DNA from 2 places in the Nonomuraea sp. NPDC049269 genome. Region 1 is predicted to be linked to the other one. Evidence: riboswitches for the same ligand, from Rfam matches in the RefSeq annotation. Region 1 holds a riboswitch; the other holds the start of a gene.

Region 1 (7,351 bases):
AGCTGGGCGAACGCGCCGGCGAACTGATCATCGCGGAGGACTCGCAGTGAAACGCACCATCACCCACCTGGCCGACGGCCGAGAGCTGATCTACTTCGACCGGCGCGACGACGCCGACCGGAGCGCGATCGACCGGCGGGCGCTCGACCCCAGGCCGGTGGCGTCGGAGCTGCGCTACGATCCGCTCACCGAGGAGTGGATCGCGATGGCGGGACACCGCCAGACGCGTACGTTCCTGCCTCCGGCCGACGAATGCCCGCTGTGCCCGTCGTCTGAGACACGCTCGTCGGAGATCCCGGCACACGACTATGACGTGGTGGTCTTCGAGAACCGCTTCCCCTCTTTTTCCGGAAATTTCGGGACTTATGAGGATGCCGGGGGGCTCAGTGAGGTCCGGCCGGGTGTGGGGAGGTGTGAGGTGGTGTGTTTCACCTCCGAGCACTCGTCGTCGTTCTCGCGGCTCTCCGATGAGCAGGTGGGCCTGGTCATGGAGGCGTGGGCCGACCGTACGGCCGAACTGTCCGCGATCGAGGGCGTGGAGCAGGTCTTCTGCTTCGAGAACCGGGGCGAGGAGATCGGCATCACGCTGCCGCACCCGCACGGGCAGATCTACGCCTACCCGTACGTGACCCCGCGGACCAAGCTCCAGCTCGGCGCGGCCTCCCGGCACCGGAGCGGCAACCTGTTCGCCGACGTGCTGGCGGCCGAGCGGGCCGCCGGGGTGCGTGTGGTGGCGGCCAACGAGCTGTGGACGGCGTTCGTACCCGCCGCCGCCCGCTGGCCGTTCGAGGTGCACGTGTATCCGCACAGGCAGACGCCGGACCTGGCCGCGCTGACGGAGGAGGAACGCGCCGCCTTCGCGCCGCTCTACACCTCCGTGCTGCGGGCGCTCGACGGGCTGTTCGGTGTCGCCATGCCGTACATCTCGGCCTGGCACCAGGCGCCGGTGCGGCAGGACCGTGACCTGGCCTATCTGCACCTGGAGCTGTTCAGCATCAGGCGGGCGCCCGGGAAACTCAAGTATCTGGCGGGCTCGGAGTCGGCCATGGGCGCGTTCGTCAACGATGTCCTGCCGGAGGAGGCCGCACGCATGCTTCGATCACAGGTAGATCTCTAATTGATTTCTGCTTGAAGTCGCCATGACCTTGGGTTTACCACTAATATCCCCTGAAGCACCGACCGAAATGGTCGGTGTTGGCCTAATCCCGGGTGCGTGACCTGGGAGCCGGGGACCCATCGCATCTTGGGGTGAATCCACTTCGGTGGTAAGGCGGCATCTCCCTGCCCGAACCCGTCAGCTAACCCGGTCGGCAGTCAGGGAGAGGAACCCCTCACGTGGCGACTGCGTCCCCCACGGGTCTTGCCATCGGTCTCATCACCGCCACTTGTGTGGCCTTCGGAGCCTTCACGGCCGTACCGGCTTCGGCCGCGCCGGCCGCGCCCAAGCCCAGCGAAGCCAAGCTCCGCGCGGAGCTGAAGGAGCTCGACCAGAAGGTCGACAAGCTCATCGAGACCTACAACCTCAAGCGCGTCGAACTCGCCAAGGCGAAAGAGGACTCGGAGACGACCAAGAAGCGGCTCGCGGCGGCGGATGCCAGCCTCGTCACCGCCCAGAAGCGCGTCGCCGAGCTCGCGCAGCTGCAGTACCAGAACGGCACCGGCTCGCTGCCGAACCTCACGTTCCCGAGCGACAGCTCCAGCGCGGCGGTGCTGGAGCAGCTCACGGCCTCGCAGCAGGCGATCGTGCAGAGCGTGGCCACCCTGAGGAACCTGAAGAAGGCGGCCGCGGACCAGGCGACCGCCCTGGAGACGAAGATCCGCGACGACGCGGCCAACGTGGCCAAGCAGCGGGACGACGCGCAGGACCTCATCAAGGACATCCAGAAGAAGCTGAAGGACCTCATCCCGTTCGGCCCCGGCCGCCGCTCGGACGGCAGCTGGGCGCCCGAGCTCCCGTCCGGCGCCGACAACATCACCGCCCGCATGCGGGTGATCCGCGGGCTGATCCAGAAGGACTTCTCACTGCCGTTCGAGGTCGGCTGCTTCCGCTCGGGCGGCGGCGGCGAGCACCCGCTGGGGCGCGCGTGCGACTTCATGATGAGCACCGGCGGCACCATGCCCACCGAGGCCAACCAGGCACTCGGCAACCGCATCGCGGCCTGGGCGATCGAGAACAAGGACAAGCTCGGGGTCAAGTACGTCATCTGGAAGCAGCGGATCAATCAGGGCTCGGGCTGGAGCCCGATGTCCGACCGCGGCAGCATCACCGAGAACCACTTCGACCATGTACACATCTCGATGTTCTGACAAGGGGACCCGCGGCCGAGAAAGGTTGATCACCTCATGTTCGATGACATCGTCGCTCGTTACCACGACATGCTGGATTACCTTGGACTCGACACCTTCGCGTACACGGTGACGGTCCCCGACTCCGGAGTTCTGTCGGTCGAGGATGCCGTGAGGCGCCTCCACTTCGACCATGCCCCCAATGAGCCGCACCGCAGGGGCGCCCTCCACCTCTATCAGGTCGGCTCCGGGGTCGTCACTCTGGACTGGGTCAACCTCGGTGACCGTGAGCAGATGATCCAGAGGCTGGCCGGCGACGGCTTCCGGCACTGGTACGTGTCCTTCGACATCAACGGCAGCACCAGCATGTACGTCCGGTACGGGGTCGCTGAGGGATACCTCGACCATCCCGAGCCGGCCTCCTTGCCCTCCACACCATGGACAGACCTCCTCGGCCCTCTGATGCCCTTCACCAAGATCCTCGCCGGCGGCTACGACAGCGAGGGCGCGGCGGCATCAGTGGACATCACGGCGGCGTGCCTGGCCGTGGTGGAGCTGGAAAGCGGTGTTCGCCTCGACGAGGACCTGATGCACAGGCCTCATTCGGCGCTGCCGATCCCCCTACAGGCCCTGGCACCGGCCGGCGCCTGAGGTGGTGATTCAGCGGCTGAGATAGTGGCTGGTCAGCGCGGACCAGACAAGGAGCACGTCCAACGCCGTCCTGGGACTGGCAGCCTGATAGCGGACCGTACGCGCGCCCGTCCGCTCGGTGCCCGGCACCAGGGCGGCCAGCTCCACGGCCCCATGGGGCCGTAGTTCGGCCTCTATGGCCAGTTCGTCGGGGACGGTCACCGGCCGAAGCGTTCCCGAGATGGCGCCGGCCCCGGCGGCGATGGCCTCCCGGGCGACCGCCGGGTGCTTGCTGATGGCCGTGCGTCCCAGCGCTGTCTTCACCGGGACGGTGACCACGCCAGGAAACGTCTTCTCCGCGACCGCGCAGATCACGTCGTCTCCTGTGACCAGCCCTATCGGGACGCCCACGGCCGCGGCCACCAGAGCGTTGAGTTCGGCTTGGGGTCTCCGACCACGTAGTCGGCGCGCCGGTCGAGCTGCTCGCCGAGCAGGTTGTCGGCGGGCCCGTGGCTTCGCGGGTACGCCGTAGCTGCCAGAAGGCGGGTCAGCCGGTGAGGGTGAGCGGGTTGATCAGGTCGGCGTAGACAAGCAGGCCGGCCATGATGATCATGACGAAGGCCAGGGCGTAAGTGAGCGGGAGCACCTTGGCGATGTCCACGTACCCGGGCTCGGGGCGGCGCCTGACGCGGGCGTAACCGCGCTTGAGGCCCTCCCAGAGACCGCCCGCGATGTGGCCGCCGTCGAGCGGCAGCAGCGGGATGAGGTTGAACATGCCGATCGCCAGGTTGAACCCGGCCAGCAGGTTGACCAGGAAGGCGACCTTCTGCTTGCTCGACAGGTCGGAGGAGAGGATCTCACCGCCCATGCGCCCGGCGCCCACGACGCCGACCGGGCCCTCGGGGTCGCGCTTGTCGCCGGAGAACGCGGCGTGCCACACGCCGACCATCTTCTGCGGCAGGTTCAGCAGCGACTCGGCGACCCGGCCGGTGAGCTGGCCCATGTAGCCGACGACGACGCCGAGGCTCTGCGGCTGCATGACCTCGGTGGGCATGACACCGAGGAAGCCGACGTTCTTGTCGATCTTCTTCGGGTCGGTGGCCGAGGGCCGGTCCTGGGAGATGAGGGTGACGTTGAGCGTCATCGGCTGACCGGCGCGGATGATGCCGACGGCGACGGGACCGGGGCGGTGCGAACGGATCAGGCGGGTGGCGTCGTCCCAGGTGGTGATCTTCTGGCCGCCGAAGGAGACGATCCGGTCCCCGGGCTTCATGCCGGCCTGGGCGGCCGGTGTCGGCTGGTCGGTGGCCCGGCAGTCGGTCCGCTGCTCGCTGACCGGGATCACGCAGGTGTTGGTCTTCGGCGACACCACGGGGGTCAGCGTGGGCAGGCCGATGCCGACGAGCAGGACGGAGAAGAGGATGAACGACAGCACGAAGTTCATGAACGGGCCGCCGGACATGATGATGACCTTCTGCCACCACTTCTTCCGGTAGAACACCCGGTCCTCGTCGCCCGGTCGCACCTCTTCCTGCGCCACGTCGCGGGCGGACTCGATGAGGCCCTGGAACGGGCCCGTGGAGCTGCTCCTCAACCTGGTCGGATCGTCGCCGGGCCGTGGCGGCAGCATGCCGATCATGCGGATGTAGCCGCCCAGGGGGATCCACTTGATGCCGTATTCGGTCTCGCCCCGCCGGATGGACCAGGCGGTCGTGCCGAAGCCGACCATGTACTGGGGCACCCTGACGCCGAAGATCTTGGCAGGCACCAGGTGGCCGAGCTCGTGCAACGCGACGGACGCCATCAGCCCGATCAGGAAGACGATGATCCCCGCGAGGTAAAGCCAGTTCATCTAGTCCCGCTCCAGGGCAGACAGAAGGTCTCGACAGCCCCAGAGTAGTCGAAGTCCTCACGCCTCGATGGCTTGCGCACCCTTTGCGAGCTCGGCAGATTACGTTGACAGTACGCGATCAAGCGATCACTCTGGGAGATGACGGAGGTGGAGCCTTGATCCGGATTCTGGTCGCCGAGCATCTGCCGCTGGTCCGGCGCGGACTGGTCGCTTCGCTCGACGCGGAGCCCGACCTGAAGGTGGTCGCCGAGGTGGCGGACGCGGAAGGCGTCCTGCCCGCGGCGGCGGCGTGCGCGCCCGACACCGCGGTCATCGATCTGGACCTGCCCGGCGGGGGCGGCCTGTTTCCCGCGGCCCGGCTGCGCGAGCGGGGCTGCCACGTGCTCATCCTGTCGGCGCAGGCCAAGCCCGGTCAGGTGCGCAGGGCGTTCGCCACGCACGCGCTCGGCTTCATGAGCCTCGACGTCGCGCCCGAGCAGCTCGCCGAGAGCCTGCGGCTGGTCGCCGCCGGGCGCCGCGCGGTCGACTCCGACCTGGCGATCGCCGCGCTCCAGTCGGCCACCAACCCGCTGACCAGGCGCGAGCTCGACGTGCTGCGGATCGCGGCGGGCGGGGCCCGTTCGACGGAGATCGCCGACCAGCTCTTCCTGTCGGTCGGCACCGTACGCAACCACCTGTCGCGGATCATGTGCAAGACCGGGGCCCGCAATCGCATCGACGCGGTCCGCATCGCGAGCGACTCGGGCTGGCTGTGAGGGCCGGTTGTGAGGGCTGGCCGCGAAGGCCGGCTGTGAGGACCCACCGGCTGTAGAGACCGGGCCCCGGTGAAGCCGCGCCGCTCCACCGGGACCCGGAGCGGTGAACCCTTCGAGGATCTCAAGATCGATCAGGCACTGCCAGTGACCGCGTTCACCGCTTGACCCGTGTGATTCGTCACGGGCGCCAGATGAGAACCAGCGCGCAGTCGTCGTTGTGGCCCGACGCCATGGCGTTGACCAGGGCGCGAGCGCCGTCGCGGAATCCCGAGGTGAGCAGCCGCTCGGCCTCCCCGAGCAGTTTGTCGAGCCCGGCGTCGATGTCGCGTCCCGGCTGCTCGATCAGCCCGTCGGTGTAGAGCAGCAGCGCCTCGCCCTTGCGCAGGGTGCCGCTGTCGGGCTCGCAGTGCAGGTCGGGGACCACACCGAGAACGACGCCTTTGGCCGTGGCGACCTGCCAGGTGCCCGCGCCCGCGTCGAACTTGACCACCGGCGGGTGACCGGCCGAAGTGATCGTGTAGTCGCCCGTCGCCAGGTCGAGGCGTACGTGCACGGCCGTCACGAAGCCCTCGTCACCGCGCTGGCGGTGCAGGTAGGTGTTGCAGGCCGGCAGGAAGTCGACGCCTGAGCCGAGCAGTCCGCCGAACGTGCCGGACAGCAGCAGCGCCCTGGTGCCCGCGTCGACGCCCTTGCCCGACACGTCGACGAGCGCGATCTCCACCTTGTCCCCGTCGCGCATGGAGACCAGGAAGTCGCCGCCGAAGGAGGAGCCGCCCGCCTGTTTGAGCACGACCTTGCCGCCCCAGTCCTTGGGCAGCGGGGGCAGCTCGCCCTGACTCTTGAGCCGGTCGCGCAGCTCCAGCAGCATGGCGTCGCCGCGCAGCCCCTGCACGCCGAGCTTGCCGCGGGTGCGGGCCATCAGCACCGCCAGCACCGTGGTGAAGCCGATCGTCACCATGAGCCCCATGCCGATCCGGCCGATCCCGAGCGTCCCTGCGATGTAGCCGAGCGAGATGGCCACCGCGACGAGCAGCTTGATCAGACTGCCCAGCCGGAGCTGCAACCCGCCCACGAGGAGGATGAGGATGAGCAGCGAGGGCGAGAACCACTCGGTCGAGATCTGCGCAGCCAGCAGTCCGATGACGAGCGTCAGCATCGTCAACGTGACCATCAGGTTGCGGTCTCGGGCCAAGGAGCCTCTTCTGAGGAACCGGACCGCGGACACCAGAAACGGCACCCGCACAAGGATTGCGCGGAGCCGTGGTGGAATCAGCGGCGCCGGACGGGAACTCATGATGCGCCTGACTGTATCGGTCTGGCCTCCCTTTGGGCAGCCCACTTGACCAAGGCCTTGATCATTAAGGACGTATATTGGGTGGCCCTCCCCCTTTGCCCGCTCCTACCTTGGACGGATGACGTATCCGATCCGTCCGGTGAACGAGGCCGAGTGGCCGGCGTTCGCCGAGGTGCTCTCCGAGGGGTTCGGCTGGGCGCCGCATCCTCAGGAATCAGAACGATTCAAGGCGCAGACCGAGTTCGATCGGACGCTTGCCGCGTTCGACGGCGACGTCATAGCGGGCGTCACCGCCGTCTTCTCCTTCACCATGACGGTCCCCGGCGCGCAGATCCCGGTCGCGGGCGTGACGGCCGTCAGCGTGCTCCCCTCCCATCGCCGTCGCGGCGTGCTGTCGAGCCTGATGCGCAGGCAGCTGTCCGACGTGCGCGAGCGCGGCGAGTCCGTCGCCGCCCTGTACGCCTCCGAGTCCGTCATCTACGGCAGGTTCGGGTACGGCAGAGCGTCGAGCGAGATGGGGTTCAGCATCTCCAA
Region 2 (7,351 bases), on a different contig from region 1:
TTCTCCTGCGCGAGCGCACCCCGGACATCAGCGGGAGCGTCGCCTGCACGGTCGACGGCATGACCATCGCCTGCGACAACGGCGGCAGAGCCAACGGCAACAGCGAGCAGACCGCCGCGTTGTCGGCGGCGTTGCTCGCGCTGAGCAGGCGAATGACGATCATGACGTGCCAGGGCGTACTGGAGGAGACGCTCATCTCCGGCACCGCCGGCTTCGCCGCCTTCTACGCGGCGGGCCCCACCATCGTCCTCACAGTCCTGGCTGAGCCCGGCACCAATCTCGGGCTCCTCCGGCTGGAGGGCCGCAAGACGGCGGCCAGCGTGGCCGCCATCGCAGCACGGATTCACTGACCTTGAACGGAGGAAGGCATGGCCAGCATGGACGTCTCTCTCAAGGAGATGATGACGATCGACGGCTCGATCGGAGCGGCGATCGTCGACCACGGCAGCGGCATGGCGCTGGGCGCGCTCGGCGGTTCGAAGGACCTGGATCTCCAGGTCGCCGCGGCGGGTAACACGGAAGTGGTCAAGGCCAAGCTGCGCACGATGGACTCGCTGGGGCTCAAGGAATCCATCGAGGACATCCTGATCACGCTCAGCGGCCAGTACCACATCATCCGGCCGATCACCGGACGCGGCGGCAAGGGGCTGTTCCTCTATCTCGCCATGGACCGGGGGCGGGCCAACCTGGCGATGGCCAGGCACCAGCTACGCGGCATCGAGGAGAAGCTGGAGGTCTGACAGACCCGGTGGCTCGCGTACGGGCGCGGCGAACGCGAGCCACCGTCCTCCAGCGCTCTCCGGCAGGTCAGCCGGTGGTGAGCTTGGTGATGGCGTCGACGATCTCCGGCCAGAGCGGTTTGGGCAGATCGTGGCCCATGCCGGGGAACGTCAGCAGCCTGGCGCCCGGGATCGCCGCCGCCGTGGCCAGGCCACCGGCGACCGGGACGAGCCGGTCGGCCTCGCCGTGGATGACCAGGGTGGGCACGCCCACTGTGCCGAGCTGTTCCGTACGGTCGCCGGAAGCCAGGATCGCGGCCAGTTGGCGGGTCGTGCCCGGCGGGTCGAAGCTCCGGTCGTACGCCTGGCCGGACATCCGGACGATGCGCTCCCGGTCCAGGTCGAAGCCGGGCGAGCCGATCACGGACCAAGTCGCCAGGGCCTGGGCGAGGACGCCCGCCCGATCGGCCGCGGGCGGTGCGAGCAGCACCGCGCTGGCCTCCGGCGTGGGCGGGGCCACGTCCGGGCCGGGAGTCGACATGATCGAGGTGAGGGTCAGCACGCGTTCGGGGTGCCGGATGGCGAGCGTCTGGGCGATCATCCCGCCCATCGAGGCGCCCACCACATGGGCGGCGGTCCAGCCGAGGGCGTCCATCAGCCCGGCGGCGTCGTCGGCCATGTCGTCCAGCAAATACGACGAGGACGTCCCCAATGCGGGAACGCCCTCGTCGTGCAGGTGCGTGGAGAGTCCGGCGTCACGGTTGTCGAACCTGACGACGTGATGGCCCTGCTCCGCCAGGAGCTCGCAGAGCTCGTCGTCCCAGTGGATGAGCTGGGCGCCGAGCCCCATGATGAGGAGCAGGGGACGTCCGTCGGACGAGCCGAAGGTCTCGTAGGCGATCTGGATGCCGTTGGCGACTGCATGCTTGGTCACGGGATCAGAATGACATTCTGTTTCCCGCGAAGCAAAGACCGACAGGCCGTCAGCGCTGGAGGAGGAGCTTACGACCGACCATCACGCCGCCGCCGACGATCGCCAGCCCGGCCCCCACCACGGCGCCGTCGAGAGCGACGCTCTTGTCGGCCACCGGCACCGCGGGCACGTTGGCGCCCGGAGCCTGCTTGGGGGTCGTCTTCTGAGCCGTGACGATCTTCGGGGGCTTGGCGGGGTTGTGGTCCACGCGGGCGTAGGCACCGGTGGAGAAGGCGACCGGGTAGTTCTTCTTGCCCGGGCCGTTGCCCCACTTGGTGATGATGTAGTCGACCTTGATGTGGCCCTTGCCGCCGTTGCCGTCCACACCCAGCGTGCTGGAGTTGAAGCGGCCGCCGGTCAGGTCGGCGAAGGTCTTGGCGTCGAGGTCGAGCATGACACCGCTGGAGGACGGCACGCCCGGGCCGCGGTCACCGACGAAGAAGGGCATCTTCTTGCCCTTGTAGACAACGTAGCCCTCTGTCATGAGCGGCCAGCTCGGGCTGGCGGCGAGACGCTTCTGCATGGGCTTGCCGCTGGCCGGCAGTCCGGTGTCCCCGGCGCGACCGGAGGAGTCGTCCCAGAAGTAGGACGCCGTGGTCGAACCCTTGAGCAGGACCTTCTTGTCAGTGCCGGAGTCGGCGTGTGCGGCGGTGGCGGCTCCGATGGACAGAGCGCCGACGAGGGCGGCAGTGAGCATGGCAGAGCGAACAGACATGGAGCAGCAAAGTCCTTTATACGGGTACAGGGGGAGAGAGCGCTCGCAGCAGAAAGGCGTAGCCGGGCGGAGTGCCTAACGGTCGCTACGCGGAGCGCGGGAAGAGCTTGGGGGAAGGTGCCGGTCAGTCGTGGGCGGATGACAACACGCGGACGGGCGGCACGGCAGGAAGGTAACGCATGCGGTAGGTGTCCTCTCCATCTCGCCTACCGGGTTAGCTGACGGGTTCGGGCGTGGAGATGCCCTACCGACCGACTGTGGTCGGATTCACCCCTAAGGAACGGTGGTTCCCCGGTTCTCGCCTGAGCGGGATTCGGCGCCTGCCGGTCGGCGCCTCTCTGCTGAAGCGCCTGGTCACCGGCTGGTAACTGTCATGGACTATATGGAGATAATCGGACAAAGGCAAACATAAGCCCATGAATCGGGCGAAGATCTACCTAGGAGGTCAAGAAAAAAGAGGGGTACGGCATGCCGTACCCCTCGAAAAGCCCTTGTCAGCCGCCGCTCTTCCGCCTGAAAGAACGCTTACTGGCGGCGGGCCCGTGAGCGCCGTGAATCTTGGAAGGGTCGTTGCCCCTGCCACCCGCGCTCGAGTCGGCGTGCTGTCCGCGCTTGCGCTCCAGCGCCTCGCGGAACTTGCGCTTCATCTCGTCCTCGGGAGTTTCGTCGACTTCCGGCTCCGGTGTTTCCGCCATGAGGACCTCCTGGTGTTGGGGACAAGGACAGCTTCCCATGGCGTCGCTCAGGACGCGAAACCAGCCTCGACCTTGGGCTGTGAAGCTTGCCGGTCGATGCGCGCGCCGGGCATGGCGATCAGGGCGACCAGCGCTATGAGGGCGCCCGCGACGCCCAGCGAGGGAATGACCAGGGCCGCGGCCGAGGCGTGCGCGGCGGCCAGCCCGTGCAGCGGCGCCTCTGTGGTGATCTCGGAAGTGTACGCGGTGCCGGCGAGCGCCAGCGCGACCGAGCCGCCGATCTGGCGGAAGAAGGTCAGGTTGGCCGAGGCCGTGCCGATGTACTGGGGCGGCACCGAGGACTGCACGGCCACCGTCAGGCCGGAGAGCATCGGGCCCATGCCGAGGCCGATCAGCGCCATCCACCCGACGAGCACCCAGGGCGGCGTGTCCAGCGTCAGACCAGAGCACAGCAGCGCGCCCACCGCCAGCAGGAACGGCGCCGCCACCAGCCACGGCTTGTAGACGCGCGTGCGGCTCATCAGCGCGCCCATGACGACGCTGCCCACCACCATGGCCAGGGTCAGCGGGTAGATCCGCAGCCCCGACTCGGTCGCGGTGGCGCCGAGCGCCTCCTGGAAGTAACGCGGCAGGAACACCACTCCGGCGAACATGCAGAAGGCGGTGAAGAACGACGTCACGTTGACCAGCGTGTACGTACGGTTACGGAACAGGTGCAACGGCATGATGGGCGCCTCGGCCCGCCTCTCCACCACCACGAACACCACCAGCAACGCCAGAGCCAGCACGATCGGCCCGACCACCGGCACGCTGGTCCAGGTGTGGGCGTCGAGCCCCTTCTCGGTCAGGCCGATGAGCAGCGCGCTGATGGCCACCGTGAACACCCCGATGCCCAGGTAGTCCGGCCGCCCGCCGCCGTGCCCCGGCTGTCGCGGCAGGCGCAGCACGATGATCCCGATCAGCACCAGGCCGATCGGCACGTTCACATAGAAGGCCCAGCGCCAGCTCGCGTGGTCGGTGAAGAGCCCGCCCAGGAAAGGCCCGGCGAGGTAGCTGAGCGCCATCACCCCGCCCATCGCCCCCTGCACCCGGGCCCCGCCCTTGTCCGGCGGGAACAGTTCGATCACCAGGGCGATCGACAGCGGCAACAGCGCGCCCGCGCCCAGGCCCTGCAGCGCGCGGAACAGGATGAGCTGGGTCATGTCCTGGGCCACCCCGCACAGCGCGGACCCCACGAGGAACACGGACATGCCGGTGAGCAGCAGCGGCTTCCTGCCGTGCTGGTCCGACAGCCTTCCATAGAGGGGCACGGTCACGGTCGAGGTCAGCAGGTACGCCGTGACCACCCAGGTGTAGAGATCGGTGCCGCCCAGCTCCGCGGTGATCCGGGGCAGGGCAGTGCCGACGATCGTCTGGTCGAGCATCGCCAGGAACATGCCGCCGAGCACGGCGACCAACAGGAGGCCATCGCCTCCGCGCTTCGTGTCAGTATTCACGCGTGGAGATTGACATGTAAGAACTGACATGTCAAGACTTCGCTATGCTCAGGTACATGTCCCTACGGATCGCACTGCTCGGGCTCCTCGACGCCACGGGGCCGGCCAGCGGTTACGACCTGGCGAAATCATTCGAGCGGTCGCTCAATCACGTCTGGCAGGCCGGGCACACGCAGATCTACCCGGAGCTGGTGAAGATGGCCGCCGACGGGCTGGTGGCGGTCGAGTCTGAGGGGGCACGCGGGCGGAAGCTCTACGCGATCACGCCTGAGGGCGCGAGCCAGCTCCGCTCCTGGCTGGTCGAGCGTGAGCCGAGCTCCGCGACACGCAGCGAGGTGGCGCTCCAGGCGTTCCTGCTCCCGCTGCTCGACCGGGAGTCGGCGATCGCGGTGGTCGAGCGGATCAGGGCGCGGTTCGCGGAGCGGCTGGCCGTCCTGGAGTGCAAGCCCAAGGACACCCCGGGTTTCGGCCGGTACGCGCTCCGCCTGGGTCTCACCCAGGGCCATGCGGGTCTCGCCTGGGCCGACGAGACCCTGGCCGAACTACGGGGCGCGTCCGACGGCTGAAAGCGGTGGTCAGGCGAGAGCGGCCAGCTCGTCGGCGGTGAGGACGAGGTCGGCCGCGGCGGCCGAGTCCACGATGGTCTCCGGCCTGCTGGCGCCGGGGATGGGGATCACCACCGGGCTGCGCGCCAGCTCCCAGGCGAGGCAGACCTGCTGCGGCGTCACGCCCCGCTCCGCCGCCACCCTGGCGAACGCCGCGTGCTGCCCGCCGAGCTCCGACGCCGAGCTGATGCCGCCCAGCGGCGACCACGGCAGGAACGCCAGCCCCAGCTCCTCGCACACGTCGATCTCCGGCTCACTGGAACGGAACCGCGGCGAGTACTGGTTCTGCACACTGGCCAGCCGCCCGCCGAGGATCTCGTGGGCGAGCCTGATCTGCTCCGGGTTCGCGTTGGAGATGCCCGCCATCACGATCTTCCCGGCGTCGAGCAGGTCGCGCAGGCCGCCGATCGTCTCCTCGTACGGCACGGCGGGGTCGGGCCGGTGGTGCTGATAGAGCCCGATCGCCTCCACCCCCAGCGCCTTCAATGAGCGGTCGCACGCCTCGGCCAGGTAGTCGGGCCGGCCGTTGACCTGCCAGCCGCCGTCCACCGTGCGGGTGTGGCCGCCCTTGGTGGCCACGAGCACCCCGCTGGTGTCGCCGGTCCAGCTCGCCAGGGCCTTGGCCACGATCCGCTCGTTGTGACCCACCTGGTCGGACGACGGCGTGTAGGCGTCGGCCGTGTCGATGAGGGTGACTCCGGCGTCGAGCGCCGCGTGAATGGTCCTGATCGACTGTGCTTCGTCGGGCATGTGCCCGTGTACGGACATGGGCATGGCGCCGAGCCCGATGGCGCCTACAGGGGTCTGGCCGATAAGTCGCGTATTCATGCACCCCATCCTCCCCAAGCGCCGAAATGACGCCGCAGCGGGGGCACTCTCCCCCGTCAGGCGCCGGTGAAACGGATGGTCACGTGTGAGCCGCGCCCTGGCCCTCAGTCGCGGACGTTCTCCGCCAGCCGGGTCAGGACCTGCTCGAACGCGGTGATCTGCTCCTCGCTGAGCCCGGCCCGCAGGCGCGCGTCGAAGGCGATCGCCACCTCGCGCAACCGGTGGAACAGCTGCTCCCCTTCCTCGGTCAGCTCCACCACGTGGACGCGCCGGTTGGCGGGGTCCCGGCGGCGGGTCAGCAACCCGCCGCTCTCCATCGCGTTGAGGTGGTGGGTCAGCGTCGCCCCCTGGATGCCCACCGCCTCGGCTAGCTCGCGCTGGTTGCCCAGTTGCCGGGACTTGATCGAGATGAGGATCTGCCAGATCGGCGCCGACCCGCCGACGGCGGCGAGCGCGTCGTCGAAGGCTCGGCTCGCCGCCCTGGCGGTGTTGGTGAGCCGCAGGCCGATCGGTGCCCGAAAGGGTGACGTCATGCCGCCCACTTTAGCAGTGGCATCTAATCGTTTGACATCTAATGCTTCGATATCTATCGTCTAAGGCATGAAACCGAACTCTTCGCTCAGTGGCAAGGTCGCGGTCGTGGCGGGAGCCAGCCGCGGCATCGGCGCCGTCACGGCTCACGCTCTGGCCCGGGCGGGCGCCGCCGTGGTGCTCGGCGCCCGTGACAAGCAGGCAGTGGAGCAGGTCGCCGCGGACATACGCTTCGACGGCGGGCAGGCGCTCGGCGTACCCCTCGATGTCGGCGACGTGGCGTCGAACGAGTGGTTCGTGCGGCAGGCGCTGGACACCTTCGGCCGGCTGGACGCGGCCTTCAACAACGCCACCGACGGGCCGATGCCCGCGCCGCTGGCCGACATCGATCCGGACGAGTTCGACCGGGGCATCCGGACGAACGTGCGCGGCACCTTCCTCGGCATGAAGTACCAGATTCCCGCCATGCTCGCCTCCGGCGGCGGCTCGATCGTCAACATGGCCTCGCTCGCCGGGATCCAGGGCCACTCCGGCCTGTCCGCGTACGTGGCGGGCAAGGCCGGGATCATCGGGCTGACGAAGGTGGCCGCGCTCGACTACGCCGACCAGGGCATCCGCGTCAACGTGGTCGCCCCCGGGCCGATCCTCACCCACCATCTGGAGGCGGCGGGCGCGGAGGCGCAGCGCCTGGCGGGGCTGTCGACGCCCATGCGGCGCATCGGCCGGTCCGACGAGGTGGCCGCGGCCGTCGTGTGGCTCTGTTCCGACCAGTCGTCGTTCATCACCGGA

Evidence for each region. A riboswitch is a leader RNA that binds a small molecule or an ion and turns the genes downstream of it on or off. The one in region 1 is predicted to bind cyclic di-AMP.
Region 2: it holds a riboswitch for cyclic di-AMP, as region 1 does, so the genes downstream of both, ACGFNP_RS42220 (hypothetical protein) here and ACGFNP_RS55955 (hypothetical protein) in region 1, are expected to answer to the same signal.

The regions. Positions count from the first base shown of each region.
Region 1 is NZ_JBICSO010000014.1:19,280-26,630, forward strand. It holds gene ACGFNP_RS55945 (DeoR/GlpR family DNA-binding transcription regulator) at 1-50, shown strand, start outside; gene galT (galactose-1-phosphate uridylyltransferase) at 47-1,117, shown strand; cyclic di-AMP (ydaO/yuaA leader) riboswitch at 1,187-1,329, shown strand; gene ACGFNP_RS55955 (hypothetical protein) at 1,336-2,307, shown strand; gene ACGFNP_RS55960 (hypothetical protein) at 2,344-2,937, shown strand; partial or broken gene ACGFNP_RS55965 (M55 family metallopeptidase) at 2,947-3,345, opposite strand; gene ACGFNP_RS55970 (M50 family metallopeptidase) at 3,464-4,768, opposite strand; gene ACGFNP_RS55975 (response regulator transcription factor) at 4,924-5,523, shown strand; gene ACGFNP_RS55980 (PP2C family protein-serine/threonine phosphatase) at 5,702-6,817, opposite strand; gene ACGFNP_RS55985 (GNAT family N-acetyltransferase) at 6,936-7,351, shown strand, end outside.
Region 2 is NZ_JBICSO010000008.1:572,001-579,351, reverse strand. It holds gene ACGFNP_RS42235 (roadblock/LC7 domain-containing protein) at 1-350, shown strand, start outside; gene ACGFNP_RS42230 (hypothetical protein) at 369-740, shown strand; gene ACGFNP_RS42225 (alpha/beta hydrolase) at 808-1,653, opposite strand; gene ACGFNP_RS42220 (hypothetical protein) at 1,703-2,407, opposite strand; cyclic di-AMP (ydaO/yuaA leader) riboswitch at 2,596-2,736, opposite strand; gene ACGFNP_RS42215 (DUF5302 domain-containing protein) at 2,902-3,102, opposite strand; gene ACGFNP_RS42210 (MDR family MFS transporter) at 3,150-4,598, opposite strand; gene ACGFNP_RS42205 (PadR family transcriptional regulator) at 4,655-5,164, shown strand; gene ACGFNP_RS42200 (aldo/keto reductase) at 5,174-6,031, opposite strand; gene ACGFNP_RS42195 (MarR family winged helix-turn-helix transcriptional regulator) at 6,136-6,564, opposite strand; gene ACGFNP_RS42190 (glucose 1-dehydrogenase) at 6,632-7,351, shown strand, end outside.